4 regions of the Lysinibacillus sp. F12 genome follow, and region 3 is predicted to be linked to each of the others. Evidence: riboswitches for the same ligand, from Rfam matches in the RefSeq annotation. Region 3 holds a riboswitch; each other region holds the start of a gene.
The links. A riboswitch is a leader RNA that binds a small molecule or an ion and turns the genes downstream of it on or off. The one in region 3 is predicted to bind cobalamin.
Positions count from the first base shown of each region.

Region 1: it holds a riboswitch for cobalamin, as region 3 does, so the genes downstream of both, metE (5-methyltetrahydropteroyltriglutamate--homocysteine S-methyltransferase) here and AC3CH7_RS00040 (ABC transporter substrate-binding protein) in region 3, are expected to answer to the same signal.
Region 2: it holds a riboswitch for cobalamin, as region 3 does, so the genes downstream of both, mmgD (citrate synthase) here and AC3CH7_RS00040 (ABC transporter substrate-binding protein) in region 3, are expected to answer to the same signal.
Region 4: it holds a riboswitch for cobalamin, as region 3 does, so the genes downstream of both, cobT (nicotinate-nucleotide--dimethylbenzimidazole phosphoribosyltransferase) here and AC3CH7_RS00040 (ABC transporter substrate-binding protein) in region 3, are expected to answer to the same signal.

Region 1 is NZ_JBYMLP010000002.1:247,880-251,454, forward strand. It holds gene metE (5-methyltetrahydropteroyltriglutamate--homocysteine S-methyltransferase) at 1-1,372, opposite strand, end outside; cobalamin riboswitch at 1,647-1,825, opposite strand; gene AC3CH7_RS08230 (YrzI family small protein) at 2,372-2,518, shown strand; gene AC3CH7_RS08235 (DUF2785 domain-containing protein) at 2,916-3,575, opposite strand, start outside.
Region 2 is NZ_JBYMLP010000003.1:674,547-678,121, forward strand. It holds gene AC3CH7_RS17275 (bifunctional 2-methylcitrate dehydratase/aconitate hydratase) at 1-467, opposite strand, end outside; gene mmgD (citrate synthase) at 566-1,687, opposite strand; cobalamin riboswitch at 1,877-2,071, opposite strand; gene AC3CH7_RS17285 (NUDIX hydrolase) at 2,303-2,788, shown strand; gene AC3CH7_RS17290 (ABC transporter ATP-binding protein) at 2,836-3,575, opposite strand, start outside.
Region 3 is NZ_JBYMLP010000001.1:5,716-9,290, forward strand. It holds gene AC3CH7_RS00030 (S9 family peptidase) at 1-344, opposite strand, end outside; gene AC3CH7_RS00035 (precorrin-3B methylase) at 416-1,093, opposite strand; gene AC3CH7_RS00040 (ABC transporter substrate-binding protein) at 1,146-2,141, opposite strand; cobalamin riboswitch at 2,306-2,493, opposite strand; gene AC3CH7_RS00045 (GTP-binding protein) at 2,669-3,575, shown strand, end outside.
Region 4 is NZ_JBYMLP010000001.1:875,075-878,649, forward strand. It holds gene AC3CH7_RS04520 (trimeric intracellular cation channel family protein) at 1-468, shown strand, start outside; gene cobT (nicotinate-nucleotide--dimethylbenzimidazole phosphoribosyltransferase) at 545-1,600, opposite strand; cobalamin riboswitch at 1,692-1,868, opposite strand; gene AC3CH7_RS04530 (DMT family transporter) at 1,937-2,794, opposite strand; gene AC3CH7_RS04535 (hypothetical protein) at 3,064-3,459, shown strand; gene AC3CH7_RS04540 (rhodanese-like domain-containing protein) at 3,509-3,575, opposite strand, start outside.

The sequences.
Region 1 (3,575 bases), on a different contig from region 3:
ATATTTGTTTCTTTCGCCAAGCATTCCGATTTCTCTTCACCTCATCAGATTGAGGAAAGCTACCGATTGTTGTTGTAGGGAATAGTGGTAAGGCTAACGCCTGCTGCTGTAATTTTTGACGTTGACTAAAATCACTATGTCGCTCAAAATCCTTTGTGGAGACGGATTGAACGGCTTGCTGGATCATCTTATTTTGACGAATCGGATGATTTTTTAGTGCTTCAATGGCTTTCATACTTTCTGAGAAATTATGACGTCGAGTTCCGTTTTGACCCTTTCTATATTTAGTTAGCTCAGTAATCTCTTCGATTTTTTCATCGGCAAACGCCAGTGCTTGTTTGAGAACAGGGTCCAACTTCTTTTCAAATGAAGTAGATATTGGTACATGTTGCAGGTTACTTGAAGGTTGAATCCACAATTCCTTAGCATCACTTAGTTTTTCAATTGCTTGAATCATGGCATTCGCTTCCGCTAGGTTTGAACGCCATATATCACGACCATTGACCACCCCAATGGCTAAAACTTTATCTGGAGGGAAACCATATTGTCGAAGTGACTCCATATTCCCTTTATAGCCATGTACAAAATCTAAGCCAAATCCTTGTACAGGCAGTGTAATTAATGTTTCATAGGAGCATAATGCTTCAAAGTATGTTTGTAGCATTAGTTTTGCTGCTGGAACTGTCATCATCAATTGAGCATAGATTTCTTGAACTAGCTTCAGTTCTGCTGAGTCAAGTGTCGTCACTAAAGAAGGCTCCTCTATTTGAATCCATTCGGCACCTGCATCTACTAATTCTTGAATAATCTGGGCATAGAGAGGTATTAAGGCTAATAAGTATTCGACCTGCGTTAATTTATTGTAGCCCTTAGTGAGCTTATAAAATGTATAGGGGCCAATAAGTGTCGGCTTCGCCATAATACCGAACGCTTCCTTTGCCTCTAAAAAGTCTGCTAATACCTTATTTTCTGTTAGCTGCAACGGTTGTCCTTCATACTCAGGAACAATGTAGTGATAGTTGGTATTAAACCATTTGGTCATTTCACTAGCTACTGCTGAATGATTTCCTCTCGCTACACTGTAGTAGGTATGTAAATCTACCCTTCCACCTTGCCAGTTAAAGCGCTTCGGTACTAAGCCGAACATTAAGGCAGTATCCAACATTCTATCGTACAATGTGAAATCTCCTACTGTCACCACATCTATGCCGAGTTGTAGCTGCTTTTCAATTCTTGATAAACGAATACTTTTTAGTGTAGCCTGAAAATCCTCTTCCGTTAGTTCTTGACGCCAAAATGCTTCTAATGCCTTCTTCCATTCGCGATCATCTCCGATATATGGGTAGCCAATGAGTGTACTAGTATAAGTCATCTTTCATCTCCCTTTCATCAAAAAAATTTACTTCTAGCTTGCTCTACAAATTTGGTTATCCACATGCTAGTTTCGTTGCCCTATATGAAAACCAGTGGGCTTCACTTTGCAATATTAGCATGATAAAAAGCCATTCTCCTTTTTGGAAAATGGCTGCATAGTAAAATTATTAATACAAAAACAATACGAAAAAAAAAGAACTTCCGTATACATCATCTGTTTTCGCACAGTGCCTATTGGTCACTATTCACCACCTATTTCCACGTAGGTATTTGGTGTGTACTAGAAATTGGCAGGTCTCCTGGCTTCTCATCAACACGTCTCACAGCCTTCCCAGTTTCCCAGTGGCATTTGTGATTTGCTCCGAATTACAGTTGCGGGACAGCGTCGGATTTGCACCGACTTCCCTTTTAAGCCAAACTTTCATCTGGCACCATTTCTTACACTATATTCAGTTATACCCCTACTATACCATATATTTCAGAATAGTAGAAATTGTTTTTATATAAAAATTTATCTATTTACTTTGTTTTTAATTGTCAACAACTTGACCCTTACCCTTAGTGATAATGCCTTAATGATGTTTGTTGGCTTTAAGACTACTATTTCTACTATTCGCTACCCCAAAAAATCAGATAACTAACAATGTAAAGCAGCAAAGAATTTTTCTAGACTTTTACACAATCAGGAATTCTTAGTAAAAGTTGTTTACAAACAACTTAAAAAATGATATACTTACAAAGTAAAAAATTCTTAAGGAGGTCGAATGAAATGTTCGTTATCGCTAAATTAATGTCATTGGTAGTTACAACTTCAGTAAAAATGAAAATCACACATTCGACCAGATCGGAATGGATCGCTTAAGTTTTTTGTAATTAAGTATACCCATACCGCAGGGAGAAGTGTGCCCCTGCGGTATTTTTGTGTCTTTTTTCACCGTAGAGGAGTCTCTCTGCGGTTTTTTTCATTCCTCATGGTAATTTAAGGAGGTGATAATAAATGATGTTAAACATTTTTGCTCTTACGATAACTATTACAAAACGTGAGATTTCTATTGAAAAAGCACTTCAACATGAAAATGCGAAAAAAATCTTTGAAGAGAACAGAAGAAAAGTAGAAAATTATATTCGTATTCGTCAATATTAATGTTGTAATTTTAAAAAACAGGAAAGGTGGGAATAGAAATGATTTATATGATCAAAAGACGATATGCAGTTTTATGGCTGGAGAAAGACACAACCACCAGATGAAGTAATATTTTATAATCCCTGTAAAGCTAACCCGTTCTAATCTAGGACGGGTTGCTTCAGGATATGTTTTGCACTTTTCAAGCGATTTTTTACACATACCACTTGTTGTAGTTTAAGAAAATGCGGCATTACAATGTTCGAAAAATTCTAATTCTACAAAGCGTAATTCCTCGATACTAAAATTGAATGTAGCAATTTAGCCTAATTCAATTATTCTACTCCATTAGCCATCCATGTAACAAAAAACAGCGCTTCTCAGCCAAATCCAAGGATTAGGACAACCCCTTAATCCTTTAACTGATAGAAAACCTGTTTAATTTTGCCTCAGTGCCAAGTATGGCAGTATTAAGCTCATTTCCTCGGCTATCTTGTCCCCTTCTGAAATAGAGACTGCGTAAAAAATTCTTGCTGTTCACGCGAGCAATCACCTGACTGCGACTTCTCGGCAAATTGCAGCATTGCGCTAAGCAGCTAATCCAATCAGCAATTTCTTGATGTGGAAGTAATTCTTTGTCAATCATTGTATCCACGATATTGACCAACCGCTCATCATCCTCATCACTAAAAATATGTATTCCATTATGGAGCATGCTAGATATAGCGACAAGCACCTCACGTAGCATTGCAACGCTGCTCTCCTCGCACTGCACCAGCTCAACAAAAACATCTGCACCGTGAGACGCGCTGTGAGCCCAGCCTCCTACTGAAAGGTAACCCCGCAGATCCTTCTCCTCCTTGTAATAACGGAGCATGTCTCGCATTAATTGCTCAATTTCTTCTTGAGTTAAAAATGGATTCTGTCTGTGGCGTTGTATAATCAAAGCGATAGGCAAGGCAGAAAACGTCCTTGTAAAAACTGACTGATCCTCCTCACTGCCAATTTTATAGAACAAATGGTTCTCATCCGTCAGAACAGTTAAGAGACTACGCAACTCCTCTTCACTGAACCTATT
Region 2 (3,575 bases), on a different contig from region 3:
AGTATTCCTTGTATTTCATGGGCTTGAATCATCATTTCTAAAACATCTTTCATTTGGAGAGGCTCTTGCCCTTCTGCAACACGTACACGACTCAAATAATCAGCTACAGCTAAAATACCACCAAGATTATCAGAAGGATGCCCCCATTCTGCCGCCAACCATGTATCGTTATAATCCAACCAACGGATCATACAACCGATATTAAAGGCACCTTTAACTGGATCAAGGACATAGGATGTTCCTGGAATACGAGTACCATTTGGAACGACTGTACCTGGTACTACAGGACCTAGAAGTTTTGTACATTCAGGATATTGTAAAGCTAAAATGCCACAACCTAACGTATCCAATAAAACATATCGAGCCGTTTCGTAAGCTTCTTCGCTCGTAATCTTTGTGTTTAATACGTAATCCGCAATATCAATAAGAAGCTGGTCTGTCATCGTTTTTTCATTCGTTTTAATCATCTATATCTTCCTTTCAAGGTATGAATTTGATATACTAGTATGCTGATGGGCATTGGTCAGAATGTCCATCAGCTCTATGGCGAGTTGTTAAAACTTGATTATACCGACAATTCTTCAAGGTTATGACGCTCGCCTATATAATGAACACGAGGTCTAAATAATCGATTATTGTCATGTTGTTCGATCACATGTGCACATAAACCGATCGTTCGAGAGCCAAAGAAAATAGGCGTATATAATTCAATTGGTAAGCCCAGCATGTAGTACACGGGCGCAGCATAATAATCTAAATTTGGATACAAGCCTTTTTCCTCCACCATCACTTTTTCACCGGCTTCGCACATGTGATATAAGCAGTCATCCCCTTGCTCCAAGCATAGTTTATACAAAGCTTCTTTCATGATCTGCGCTCTTGGGTCCATTTTTTTCATATAGACACGATGGCCAAAGCCCATTATTTTATCTTTATTTTTGAGCTTGTTTTTCAGCATCGCTTCAAAGCCCTCCACAGTCTTAGCTTCAAGCAGCATATACATGACTGCCTCGTTCGCCCCACCATGCAAATTTCCTTTCAATGATGCGACAGCACCAGTTAGAGCACCATACAGATCGGATTGTGTGGAGGCAATAACACGAGCAGCAAAGGTCGAATTCGGCATTTCATGTTCACTATATAAAACAAGTGATTGGTCAAAAATTCCCTCTTCTAATGGTGTTGGTTTTCTTCCAGTAATCATGTAATAAAAATTAGCACTATAAGAAAGCTGACTATCCGGTTCTACAACATCTTGACCATTTAATACACGGTAGCTATTCGCAACGATGTTGGGCATTCCACCTAAAAGTCGATATGCTCGTGTTACATTCATTTCAGTCGAACGATCATGGATGTGCTGATCATACCCTGCTAACGCTGAAATTCCAGTTCGAAGGCCGTCCATCGCATGTGTCCCATTTGGTAATAAGTTGAAAATTTGAAAAAGCTCTTGTGGAACGTGATAGTTTTCTTTCAATTTATCCTGTACGTCAGCTTGTTGCTCAGTAGTTGGTAGGTTTCCGTGCAATAATAAATGGACAATATCTAAATAGGCGTATCGCTGAGATAGTTCAATCAAATCATAGCCACGTATAACAATTTGACTGCCTACTACGTCTAAGAAAGACAGTTTTGTTTCCGCAGCAATAACTCCATCAAGACCTGGTGAATACGTTAACTCCATAGATTACAACCCCTTTGTTTAATCATTCTTGTAAGCGTTACCATTCAAACTCGAAAGAACAACAAAAAAACAACTTCTATCCTTTAGAAGTTGTTAATCTACAAAAGTATGACAGAACAAAAAACAGTGAACTTACATCCATTCACAATCATCATACAGTAGCTAACACCTCCCTATCCTCGTAGGTCAATTGATGCTTATTTAGTGGCAGGTCTCCTGACTTATCATCAACGTTCCTATAACACCTTCCCGTTTTGAAGAACAAAACAGTGGTCTCGTTATGGAACTCCTACATACAGTTGCGGGACAGTGTTGGACTCACACCAACTTCCCTTTTAATCAAATGGAATCAAACCCATTTGAACCACCAAAATTTAGCATATTCAATTTGTCTTTTTACCTTAACATAGAGGTTTCCAAACAATCAATATAGGTAAAATTCAGAAAAGACTGATTATAAAAAGCTATTTTTCATTTTTGACGAACTATTCTGCATATTTAAGCATTATTTCGCTCAAAAAAAGATTGTTAATCAATCCCAATGGAGCTATATTTATGAAGCCTGCTTTAAAAAAGCGATTTGTTTTGCATTACGATGAAACGAGGAGTGACGGGATGGGCTATATAACTGAATTAAGAAAGCTTATCGGTAATAGACCAATTATAAGCGTTGGTTCGACAGTTCTTGTTGTTAATGATGATAAGAAAATACTCTTTCAACATCGTTCAGATACGTTGGATTGGGGATTACCTGGCGGTTCAATGGAAATAAACGAAACATTAGAGCAGGTTGCTGCTCGTGAACTTTATGAGGAAACTGGTCTCGTGGCTAAAGAGTTTGAGTTTATCGGTGTTTTTTCAGGACCTGATTATTACTACTGTTATCCGAATGGCGATGAAATCTATACAGTCATTCACCTTTATAGAGCTAAACATGTAAGGGGTGTATTGGAAATGAAGGATGGTGAGAGCTTAAGCCTCACTTATTTCAGTAAGGAAGAACTTCCGAATAATATGGAACAGAGGACGGTCGCTCTCTTAAACAACCTAGAGGGCAAAATATGGGGGTTCGAAAGCTCCTTTACGAAGCTTTCCAAATAACAATGTAAGAATTTTAATAAGGACTTTCTTCGCAAAGACATTTCAGATCATTCCAAACTAGTATTCTTGTGAATTCTTTCGCGAGGGTGACTGGGCAAAATCGCGTTGTATAGCTCAAGTGATGCGGAATGCTTAAATGGTTCACCTTTCATGATTTCCTCTACTAGCTGACCATTTTGCATGACGAGGATGCGATCTGAAATAAAGCGTGTAGCCTGTAAGTCATGAGAAATGAAAATGTATGCAAGTTGCAAATCCTTTTGTAGTGTCTGCAGTAATTGAATGATTTGTTTTCGCAAAATCATATCTAAACTACTAATGGGTTCATCTAAAACAATTAATTTTGGATGTAAGGCAAGCGCTCTTGCAATGTTCACACGCTGTTGTTGTCCCCCACTAAGCTGGGAAGGATACTTTTCGGCAATAGATTTTTCTAACTCTACATGATTAAGTAATTCCTTTACCTTATAGTGTCTCTCAGCTGAGCTATAATGCTCGAAATTTAGGTACGGTTCCTCTAAAATTTGAAAAATAGTGTGCTTTGGATTTAATGAATGATAGCTATTTTGGAAGACTGCTTGTAAATCTCTCCGTATCATTTTTTTCTGTTGGCTAGTGGCATCATAAAGATTAACCCCTTGAAATAGAACCTCACCGGCTGTTGGCCTTTCCATTCCTAATATAATTCGGCCCAATGTGCTTTTTCCTGAGCCACTTTGTCCAACAATGCCTAAGCATTCCCCCTCCTGAAGTGAAAATGATACTTTCTGTAATACAGGAGCATCCT
Region 3 (3,575 bases):
GGCGTTGACGCACCGTTTTTACAATACGTTACTTGTTTTGCCTCCCCACCTGTTTTCGAAAGCACAAAAATTTGCGGCTTGCCTGATCTTGTAGAAGAAAAAGCAATTTGACTGCCATCTGGCGACCACACAGGAGAGCTTGTCCGATAGTCACCATATGTCCATTGCTGAGGACGTTTGTCTTTTAAATTCATATAAAACAAATTAGATATATAGTCCTTTTTCTTCTCATCAATACGTGTCTCTACATAAACTACCTCAGTCCCATCAGGTGAGAGCTGTGGATCTGCCACTGATTTCAAGCGATAAAGATCCTCTGGTTGAATCCCTTGTTTAGATGTCATGTTCTTGCTCCTTTGTATTGTCATTTTCTATGCTCTACTACAATATTTCGACACCCTAAGTATTATTCCTGCTACTCGATCGATTTTTTTACTAGTTCCCAATCCGCATTCGATTTTGTTCTGCGATAAAACTTATAAAAAGGTTCATTGGAACGAGCTTGGTCCTGATAAAGACGAATGATTTGTAGCAAAAAATTTTCAATATGGTCGATCCTTACTCTCTTTGCAAAGAGAGTACCCGCCTGTGCTTTCGTCCCCATAGGAATGGCTCCTAGATAAACATCAAAGCTCTCATGCTGATAGACCAAACCGATGTCATCATATGTGGGATTATAACAGGCGGATGCACAGCCATTCACATTGACTCGCATTCTTGCAGGCACGGTTATACCATCCAACGCCTGATAGAGCTGTTCTGTTTGAGGAACTGCTTCCATTTTTTCACCGTCACAAAAATCACATGCTTTCATAACAATATGAGGCCCTGACGATGCAACAAACAGTCCAGCCTCCTGTAAGGCACGGGTAGCTTCAGTTAATTCACTAGAGGGAATCGATAATAATATGCTATAGGAAGCCGAGTATTTAATGGCTCCCTTCTCTCCTACAATTTCTGCTATTTTTTGAAATTGGGCTGGTGTGTAATGCTTATTGATAATGCCAGGGCTTACTGCTAATCGCGAAAATCCACCTTGCTGATTAAGGGTCTCAAATGTTTTATCTGGTATGTTTTGACGAAATGCGTTCAATAGTTATCGCTCCTTAAGAAAAAGGAGCTAGCACTTTGCTAGCTCGAAATTTTTAAAAGTTTTCTGGGTAGAAGCCCTTAGCTAAAATTTGAATGGCCTCTGCTGCACGGACCCCTTCAGATGCCGCTGAAAGTGGAAGGATGACAAAGCGATCATTTTTGACTGCTTCCATTTCCTTCAAGGCTGGATCATTTTTTAAGAAATTTATCTTTTGTTCAGCCGTTGTTTCACCATAATTAATTATGACAACCACCTCTGGATTGCGATCTACTGCATCTTCCTTCGACACGGTTGTCCACCCTGACTCCACATCTCCAAAGATATTTTGACCGCCAGCGATTGTCACCAGCTCATTCATAAAGTTTTGGCCAGCTGTGAATACATCTTTTTCACCACTGTCAAAGACTAGAACACGTAAATTTTCTCTATCTTTTGGTAATTTAGCTTGAACTTCTTCGACATCTTTTGTCATTTGTTCAATGAATGCTTCGCCGCGATCTTCCACGCGGAATATTTCTGCAATATGACGAATATCAGTGAAAATATCCTCTAATGTTGGCTTTGTCATATTAGAAGCTGTATGTAAATACGTATGAATTCCTAATTCCTCAAGCTCCTCTGGTGTTCCTACACCTTTTTCACCAAAGCCACTTTTCCAGCCTGCATACAAGAAATCTGCCCCGGCATCAATGACTTGCTCCTTCGTTGGGTATTGATCTGAAAGAACAGGAACTTTATCGTAGGCTGCTTGAAGCGGCTCGTAGATTTCGTCATCTAAATAAGCAGTCCCTACCATGGAATCCTCTAGCCCTAATGCAAGCATAATTTCTGTTACATGCTGATTTAAGCTAATTGCCTTTGTAGGTGCTTCCTTATAGGTTTGGGTAGTTCCATTATTTTTAATGATTACCTCAGTCGTTGTCGCCTCAGACGGTTCAACTTTTTCAGTTTGCGTTGCTGATTCAGGCTTGTCCTTTGTACCACACGCTCCTAAAACTGCGATGAGCGCGATGAGCATGACCAGCCATATACTTCTCCATTTTTTCATGTCCTTTTCTCCTTTGTTGTCATAAATATAGAAAGAAATCAGAGACTTCTTTGCTACCAGGATCATTGGAAGGGCATAAAAAAACCCTCTTGTCGCCAAGAGAGTAGCATAGTGAAAAAACGGTATAGTTACCTTTATCACTATCCCCATCCTCGTGGTTCTTAGTTAGCATACACATACTGGCAGGTATCCTGGCTTAGGTTCATCATCTATACACCTTCCCATAGTTAAACTACAGTGGCATCCTGTATAGACTCCCCATTTACAGTTGCGGGACAGCATCGGAATTACACCGATTTCCCTTTTAAGCAAAATGACAAATGCCATTTGCACCAATATGTTTTATTCATTCTATTGATAGACTAGCAGTTCATGAGTTAATTCGCAATCAGAGTAAATTGCAAAATCTGCAATCATCATTATATTAGCACTATTTCGACAAAAAGACGAATCATTTTACAAGAATTATTTGTGCTAGTATTCTGATACAATGAGAACATAGCCACCTATAGAAACGAGGATTTAGTATGTACAAGACGATTGGGGTTCTTGCTCATGTTGATGCAGGAAAAACAACCTTTTCTGAGCAAATGCTTTATCATACCAATAGTATTCAAGCGCGGGGGCGTGTCGATCATCAGGATGCCTATTTAGATAATCATGAGCTTGAGCGTAAACGTGGCATTACAATATTTGCCGAGCAAGGTCGCATGACTATCGGCGACGATACATATACGCTGATCGATACACCAGGGCATGTCGATTTCTCCCCTGAGATGGAGCGTGCCATTCGTGTCATGGATTATGCCATCATTATTATTAGTGCTGTAGAGGGTATACAGGGTCATACAGAAACTGTATGGCAGCTTTTACGGAACTATCATGTCCCTACATTCTTTTTTATTAATAAAATAGATCGTGACGGAGCAGATGTGAGAGCTGTTATGACTCAGCTGCATAAGGATTTCTCAGAACATGTAATCCTCATAGATGAACCACTGCAGGAAAACTATGTTTCAAGCACGATTATGGAATTGCTGGCAGAGCGTGATGAAGAACTGCTAGATAACTTTTTGAATGAAACATTGGAACATCGCCAATGCATGACTAGACTACAAACGATGATTAAAAATGAGGATGCCTTTCCTTGTTTTATAGGTTCTGCGTTGAAGGATGAAGGCATTGAGGAATTTATTGCTCAACTTCCATTCCTAACGGGTACTCACTTCGAGCCAGAAGCACCTTTTCAAGGAGAGGTCTTTAAAATACGCCATGATGGACATCAACGTTTAACGTTCATCAAGGCCCTTACAGGCAAGTTACATGTTCGGGATGAATTTACATTTGGAGATATCACAGAAAAAGTAACAGAAATTCGCCTATATAACGGCAGTCGATTTGAAACTGTTCAGCAAGTTGAGGCTGGTGAAATCT
Region 4 (3,575 bases), 870 kb from region 3:
CGAAATTTACTTATCGGTCTACCTGTCACGACATTATGGGGACAGGATATGATGTTTCAAATTGCGCTTGCTGCAATTACCATATTTTTTATTTTTCCACATCATTTGATTCAACATTGGCATCGTTGGGGTAATTTTACAGATGCGATTGGTTTATCAGCATTTGCTATTCAAGGCGCACTCTACGCCGTAAAGCTGGATATGCCGATTAGTGCTGTCATCGTAGCTGCGGTCTTAACAGGGTCGGGTGGTGGTATCGTGCGTGATTTATTAGCTAGACGAAAACCACTTGTACTTCGTGACGAAGTCTATGGTGTGTGGGCTGCTCTCGCAGGGCTTGTTATTGGATTTGAAGTTTTTACAGGAGATATCTTCCTTTATATTTTATTTGCGGTAATTACAGCATTACGTATTCTTTCCTATATGATGAAATGGCGTTTACCTTTGCGAAGGTTGAATCGGGCATAGAGTCTATCATTGATAAAAAAAAACGAATAAGCGCAAATAGCTCTTTAACTATTTGCGCTTATTTGTTTTTCAGTAACTATTTAGCCAAAAGATTCGTTGCTTCTTCCAGCGTCACCATATTTTTCATCATTGAGCAAGCAGCATCTAATAGAGGAAAGGCTAGGGCTGCACCTGAACCTTCTCCTAACCGCATATTCATATGCAGCATCGGTTCCACTCCCAACAATTCAGCGGCTATTTTAGCTCCGGGTTCCTCCGAAGCATGAGAAGCTATGATAAAGTCCTTTACTTTCGGTTCAATTTGATAAGCTATAAGCGCAGCAATAGTCGAAATAAAACCATCAATCACAACAGGTTTTCGGTGACTTGCGGCAGCAAGTATAATACCAGCCATAGCCCCAATCTCTAGCCCTCCAACTTTAGCTAGTACATCAATGATATCGTTAGGATTTGGTTGGTTAAGCATAATTGCTTTTTCAATGACCGCTGCTTTATGAGCAATTCCTCCTTGACCAACACCTGCTCCAAACCCGGTTATTTGAATAGGGTCATAGCCAGTCAAAACAGCTAAGATTGCTGTGCTCGGCGTTGTATTACCAATGCCCATCTCACCTGTTCCAAGTAGGTTGGCCCCTTTTGTAATTTCGTCTGTTGCCACACGAATCCCCACTTCTATGGATTGAATAGCCTCCTCTCTAGACATAGCAGGGCCCTGTGCTATATTACCTGTTCCATATTTCACCTTTTGGATGATTACGTCCGCATTGAGAGGGATATCCTCCTTAACTCCAACATCTACCGTTACAACTTTGGTATTGGTCACACTTGCAATTGCACAAACACCTGTACCTCCCTTCGGAAAATTCAATGTTTGAAATAAAGTAACCTCTTGAGGATTCAGCGTCACGCCTTCTTCACAAACTCCATGATCTGCTGCACAGACAATCATCACCTTTTTATCAATCATCGGATATAACTGGCCTGTAATTCCAGATAGTTGCACAGCAATGGACTCCAATTTCCCTAAGCTTCCTGGAGGCTTACAAAGAATATCTATTCGTTTTCTTGCTTGCTCCCTACTATTTTTATCAGCGCCTTGAATGTTTTGAATCGTGTCATGTAATAATTGCATTGTCATTTCTCCTCTCGTTCTTCATGAAGACAAAATAAAAGCCTGTAGTTTATTGTCATGACAAATAAACTACAGACTTTTCCATCATCTATATTCTTAAAGCAAATAGGCAGGTCTCCTGGCTTAAGTTCAACATTTCATAGTACCTTCCCAGCAATGAGCTAGTGGTCTTCACTATTAAACTCCCTTTTACAGTGGCGGGTCCGCTAAAGTTTTTCACTTTATTCCCTATTCTCCCTTAATGGGCACCTAATGCTTATATTAAACTACTTTTAATCTACGACAGAGTATTTTTTCTGTCAATATTTGAATGCGTTACTTGTATCATTTCTTCGGCTACCTATTTTTTTCTAGCTCACTTAGCAATGTTGACCCTAATAATAGTATCGCTCCTATTAGTTGTAGTAGCGTCATTTTTTCTCCAATAAACATCGTTGAAATGACTAATGATGTCAGTGGATCTATATAGCTAAGGATGGCTATACTTTGCCCTTTCAGCTTTGACATGCCCCAAAAGAACAATAAAAATCCAACTCCTGCATGGACAATACCTAATACTATTAATAGTAAGACTGACTTAAAACTGATTGTCATGACCTGAAATCCTGTTGTCCCAAGTATATAAAAACAAAGGAAAAATGCTGCTAAAGCTAGTTGAATTAATGTATTTCCCGGTTCTTTTATGTTACCTATACATTTATTTGTAAATGTTAGAGCTGTGTAAAAGCATGCGGCGATAAGACCGTAGACAATGCCAATAAATTGTTTACTGTCCCCAGTGCCTTGACTTTGGACAATCAAATAAAGTCCGATAAGGGCTACACAGACATACATCATTTTTCTGCCAACTAGCTTCTCCTTTAAGATAATTGGAGATAAACAGATAACGAGTACTGGTGCAACATAATAACTAAGTGCAGCATTAGCAATTGTTGTTTCTTTATAAGCCTGAAATAAAAAAATCCAATTCCCACATAAGGCAACACTAGAAAGTACTAATTTCCACTTATTTTTGAGAATACTTCTTTTCGTAAAGCTTTCCTTTTTATAAATAAAAATCACTATCAAAAAACAAGCACCAATTAAGCTCATCCAAAAAGCGATTTCACTTGAAGATAAAGGTATATACTTGGCAAAAACACCAACTGCGCCAAAAATAATCATGGATAATACAAACGCTAATTTTCCGCTCATTACAATTCCTACTTTCTACGTATAAGTATTAACCTACACAGTAGAATCTATTGAAAATGAGCAAACTGTTATTGTATGCCTTACCAGTAGATTCTACTGTAAAGACATTGTTGGGGGTGCTATTGAACGAAACATACAAATCCCTCCTTCACCGATATAATTGTAACATATTTCAGAAAATTAAAGAGTATGTTTTATAGATAAAGGGAAAATGAATCACTAATTACTTCATTAGGTAAGGATAAAATTTTCTTTAAGGAGGAGTTAGAGTGCACGCAAGAGAATTAAGAAACGCTATTGCAGAGACTTGTGAAAACTATGATAGTCAATATGCGCAGTTAGTAAAACCGATTAATCAGTTATTAATGAATGTTGATGCTTTCATCAGTGAAGGAACGGCGTATGTCATTATAGAAAATTTGAAATTATATTATAGTGGAGATAAATACATGGCGGAATGTCACTTCGATGAGAGTGAAAATTTCTTACAGGATGGCATTGAGCTTCTAAAAAAGGGAGACCTGGCGAATGGCGCTTTACAAATATACGGTGCTGGTTTAAATTTTGCCAGTTATGCTTCAAAGGTTCGGGGGCAAAAAAATGTGAACCCGTACATGAACTTTGAAAAAAACTTTAGCCTCATCATGGACTCACTCCAAAAATAAGCACATGAAAAAAGAAAGAGTATACACTCTTTCTTTTTTCATTATGTCATTATTTAAATTCTAATTCGCCATCGTAAGCTAACATGCCACCTTCTAGGTTTGTCACATCAAATCCT